Regions from separate parts of the Puribacter membranae genome, predicted to be linked through region 2. Evidence: riboswitches for the same ligand, from Rfam matches in the RefSeq annotation. Region 2 holds a riboswitch; the other holds the start of a gene.
The links. Region 2 has a riboswitch for thiamine pyrophosphate ahead of ACZ41M_RS04365 (ECF transporter S component). Riboswitches for the same ligand answer to the same signal wherever they lie in the genome.
Positions count from the first base shown of each region.

Region 1: another riboswitch for thiamine pyrophosphate. It lies ahead of thiC (phosphomethylpyrimidine synthase ThiC); the one in region 2 lies ahead of ACZ41M_RS04365 (ECF transporter S component).

Region 1 is NZ_AP040167.1:1,087,921-1,090,324, reverse strand. Features, by position in the region: gene ACZ41M_RS05370 (solute carrier family 23 protein) at 1-478, shown strand, start outside; TPP riboswitch at 619-718, shown strand; gene thiC (phosphomethylpyrimidine synthase ThiC) at 813-2,404, shown strand, end outside.
Region 2 is NZ_AP040167.1:888,657-891,060, forward strand. Features, by position in the region: gene ACZ41M_RS04355 (GNAT family N-acetyltransferase) at 1-51, opposite strand, end outside; gene thiD (bifunctional hydroxymethylpyrimidine kinase/phosphomethylpyrimidine kinase) at 137-1,000, opposite strand; TPP riboswitch at 1,147-1,250, shown strand; gene ACZ41M_RS04365 (ECF transporter S component) at 1,244-1,864, shown strand; gene ACZ41M_RS04370 (ATP-binding cassette domain-containing protein) at 1,875-2,404, shown strand, end outside.

The sequences.
Region 1 (2,404 bases), 200 kb from region 2:
TGATATGAATCCGTATATGGGACGTGCGTTTATGGCCGACGGTTTGGCAACCATGATTTCGGGCAGTGTCGGCGGTACGGGTGTGACCACTTACGCCGAGAATATCGGTGTTATGGCGGTGACGCGTATTTACTCGACGCTGGTGTTTGTCTTCGCTGCAGTTTTTGCAATTGCGTTGGGCTTCTCTCCGAAAATGGGTGCGCTGATTCAGACGATTCCGGGGCCGGTGTTGGGCGGCGTATCGATTGTGGTGTTTGGTTTGATCGCGGTATCGGGTGCGAAAATCTGGGTGGATAATAAAGTTGATTTCTCACAAAGTCGTAATTTGATCGTGGCCGCCGTGACCTTGATCCTCGGTGCAGGTGATTTGACCGTGAACTTGGGTGGCGTGACTTTGAACGGCATTGGCGTGGCGACTTTTGGCGCGATGGCTTTGTATGCGCTGTTGAATATGGGTGGGAAAGTACGCGTGTCTTGATTGCGATTTATTGATCGCTACTTCATCACTATCTTTGCCCGCAAAGGCCGGCATTTCGGTTTTTGCGGGCTGTTTTTTGTCTGTGTCGAGTAGCAGTAAGTGCCGATAAAATTTTTAACGTGTTAGAATGATGCCGTTGTACCTCACGCTAGGGGTCCTGACCGTTGTTTGGTCGGGTGAGAAATACCCTACGAACCTGATTTGGATAATGCCAACGAAGGGAAGCGTTGAAATGAGTATGGTTTGTGTTCATGGGTTTTGATTGATTGGGCATGACTTTTACATTTCATTGAAGTCTCCTTCTTGGCTATTGCCAACATACTAAGGAGCCTTCATGAGTATCAAATCCAATGTCTTTTCCGAGCAGAGCGCACGTGTCGATGCAAATGCTGTTCAACCTTTCCCCAATTCTCAGAAAATTTATGTCACCGGCTCACGCGATGATATTCGTGTGCCGATGCGTCAAATTACGCAGGCGGATACGCCCGAGTCGTTCGGCTTTGAGGCCAATCCGCCGGTAACGGTGTATGACACATCCGGTCCGTATAGCGACCCGCAGGCACAGATTGATATTCGCTGTGGTTTGCCTGCCATGCGTGCGTCGTGGATTGCGGAGCGCAATGACAGTGAATTATTAACTCAACCTTCTTCTGCTTATGGTCAGGAGCGCTTGTCGGATCCGAATACCGCGCATTTGCGTTTTAACCTGATTCGTCCGCCGCGACGGGCGCGCTCGGGCTGCAATGTGACGCAAATGCACTATGCGCGTCGAGGCATCATTACACCGGAGATGGAGTTTGTCGCGATTCGTGAAAATCAGCAGCGTGAGGTCTATTTGGAAACCTTACGCCGAAGTGGTGCTAAGGGTGAGCAATTGGCACAGCTGATGGGGCGCCAGCATGCAGGGCAGAGTTTTGGCGCGTCTTTGCCTTCGTTGGTGACACCTGAGTTTGTGCGTGATGAGGTCGCACGCGGCCGAGCGGTGATTCCGGCGAATATCAATCATCCCGAAATTGAGCCGATGATTATTGGCCGTAATTTTTTAGTTAAGGTCAATGCCAATATTGGTAATTCTGCGCTTAGCTCGTCCATTGGCGAGGAAGTGGAGAAAATGACTTGGGCGATTCGTTGGGGCGCGGATACGGTGATGGATTTGTCCACGGGTAAACACATCCACGAAACACGCGAATGGATTATTCGTAACTCCCCCGTACCGATTGGCACGGTTCCGATTTATCAGGCTTTGGAAAAGGTGAATGGTAAGGCGGAAGAATTGACATGGGCGATTTTCCGCGACACGCTCATTGAGCAAGCCGAGCAGGGGGTGGATTATTTCACCATCCATGCGGGTGTGCGTCTGGCTTATGTACCGATGACGGCCAATCGTTTGACAGGGATTGTTTCACGCGGCGGCTCGATTATGGCCAAATGGTGTTTGGCACATCACCGCGAATCATTTTTATACGAGCATTTTGACGATATTTGCCAGATTATGAAGGCTTATGACGTGAGCTTCAGCTTAGGCGATGGTTTGCGTCCGGGTTCCATTTATGATGCAAATGATCAAGCGCAGTTGGCGGAGTTGAAAACTCTGGGCGAGTTGACCCAAATTGCGTGGAAACACGATGTACAGGTGATGATCGAGGGGCCGGGACATGTGCCAATGCAATTGATCAAGGAAAATATGGATGTGCAATTGGAACAATGCGACGAAGCGCCGTTTTACACGCTCGGGCCATTGACCACCGACATAGCACCGGGCTATGACCACATCACTTCGGCGATTGGTGCGGCGCAAATTGCTTGGTACGGCACGGCGATGCTGTGTTATGTCACGCCGAAAGAGCATTTGGGGCTGCCCAATAAAACCGATGTCAAAGACGGCATCATCACCTACAAATTGGCAGCGCATGCGGCTGATTTGGC
Region 2 (2,404 bases):
GCGCAGCAAAAGGGTTTCATCCTCTGCCACAAATTCGCGTAACTGCATCATTTCTGCCTCTTTTCTGCTTCCATCTCAATTGCGTCATCAAATATGATTCAAATGATTCTGCTTTGGAGTCGATATTTACGCCATCCTAATCCAGCACCCTCATTCCCCGTGGCGCAAACCCGTGGTTCAGCGGTCCATACCCTTGACCGGTTTGTACCGATTGCCCCTTTTCGATTGCTTGTAGGATGTATGCGCGCGCCTGCTGCACGGCTTCGGACAAAGACAAACCCAAGGCCAAGTAGCAGGCAATCGCCGAGGATAAGGTACAGCCCGTTCCGCGCGTGTTCATACTGGCTATGCGCGGGCTGGAGTAGGTTTGGGTCTGCTCGGTTTGATGGTTGGACGAGTCCAGCAGTAAATCCGTCACAACCGCCCCCGCGCTCTGCTCGGATAAATGCCCGCCTTTGAGCAAAACGGCACGCGCGCCCAACTCTGATAAATCATGAGCGGCTTGCTCCAACTGTTCAACACGTTCAATGCTGCGTCCGAGTAAGCATGACGCTTCATCTAAATTGGGGGTAATCAGCGTTACCAGAGGAAATAGCTCTTGAACCAGCACCTCAACGGTTTGCTGCTGCATCAAGGAATCACCACTGCTGGCCACCATCACGGGATCCAAAACCACGTTGGCAAAAACATATTCTCGCAATACCTGCGCCACCACATGGACAATTTCAGGGCTATACAGCATACCGATTTTCACCGCATCTACACCGATATCGGATACCACGGCATGAATCTGAGCACGCACCATCTCCGGCGGCAATACCTGTACCGCCTGCACTCCGAGCGTATTTTGTGCGGTAATCGCTGTGATGGCCGTCATGCCATAGCAACCCAATGCCGAACAGGTTTTTAAATCCGCTTGAATACCCGCGCAGCCGCCGCTGTCTGAACCGGCAATGCTCAATACGCGAGGATAATGGGGTTTTTGTAAGGGTAGGTTCATAGTGGGCTGCATTTGGGAGTTCGTGCCGATTGGTTATTTGCTTGAAGGCTTATTATGCCAGCCACACAGGGATTTGACTATGGCGGTTTGACTTTTATCTCGCGCTTATCTATGATTGCGCCTCTGCGCTTATTCAAATAATGTAATCGCACACCTGGGGGTGGTCAGTCGCATGGGGCGGCTCGGCCTGAGAAATACCCTTTGAACCTGTCGAGTTAATACTCGCGTAGGAAAGGACTCTAAATGAATCGCATATTTACTTCATCTGAATTTCAACCCCGTTCGCCATTGGCTTTATTCCGCTCGATTACCTTGCAGGAATGGGTAACTGTTGCCGTTATGGCCGCCGCTATGGGTGTGGCGTACTGGGCTTGGACCTTGGTCTACGACTTTTTGAAAGAACCCTTGCTCAAACCGCTCGGTATCAAACGCGCTTTGGATGGCTTTTGGCTGATGGCGCCGGTATTTTTCGGCTATATGGTGCGCAAACCGGGCATGGCGTTGTTCGGCTCCTTGGTCGCCGCCGGTGTCGAAGGCATCATCACGCAATGGGGCATGAGCGCGTTGATTTACGGTTTGGTGCAAGGTCTGGGCGCTGAGTTGGTATTCGCACTGTTCTTGTACCGCAAATGGAACTGGTCGGTGCTGCTGTTGGCAGCAAGCATGGCGGCCGTGTTCAGCTTTGGCTATGATTACTTGAGCCAAGAGCAAGCGAACCTGTCCATCGTGTTCAATGCGATTCAACTGGCCGTATTCGTCATCTCCAGCTGGGTTTTTGCTGCGGCATTGAGCCGCTATCTGGGGAAACGTTTGGTAAAAACCGGTCTGCTCGATGGCTTTTTAATTGCACGCGACCGCAGCTAATTCAAACCGCATGATGCGTTTAGAACCGTTTGATTTTCACTATGCCCGCACTCGTGCGGGTATTGCCTTATCCACGCCGCTGAATTTACCCGAGCGTGGCTTGGTCTGGCTCACAGGTGCGAGCGGCAGTGGCAAATCAACGTTACTCAACCTCATCAAAGGCCTATACCCCGAATTCATTCACGGCACACTCGCAGGCGGCAATCCGGCCATTGCGCGCGACGCGCTGTACCTCTCGCAAAACCCGCACACACAAATCGTACATGAGCGCGTCGGCGAAGAATTCTTTTTCAGCATGGAGCACCGCCAATACACGCCCGAGCAAATGCATGCGAAAAAATACCTGCTCGAACAATACGGCTTAGGCGATATGGAGCTCAAACCCACCGCGCAGCTCTCACACGGACAGGCACAGCGCCTGTTGCTCGCCTCCATGCTCGCGACCGAACCAAAAGTCTTACTACTGGACGAGCCAACCGCATTTCTCGATGAAGAGATTCGTACCGAGTTTTACCAACTGCTGAACGAGCTCAAGCAACA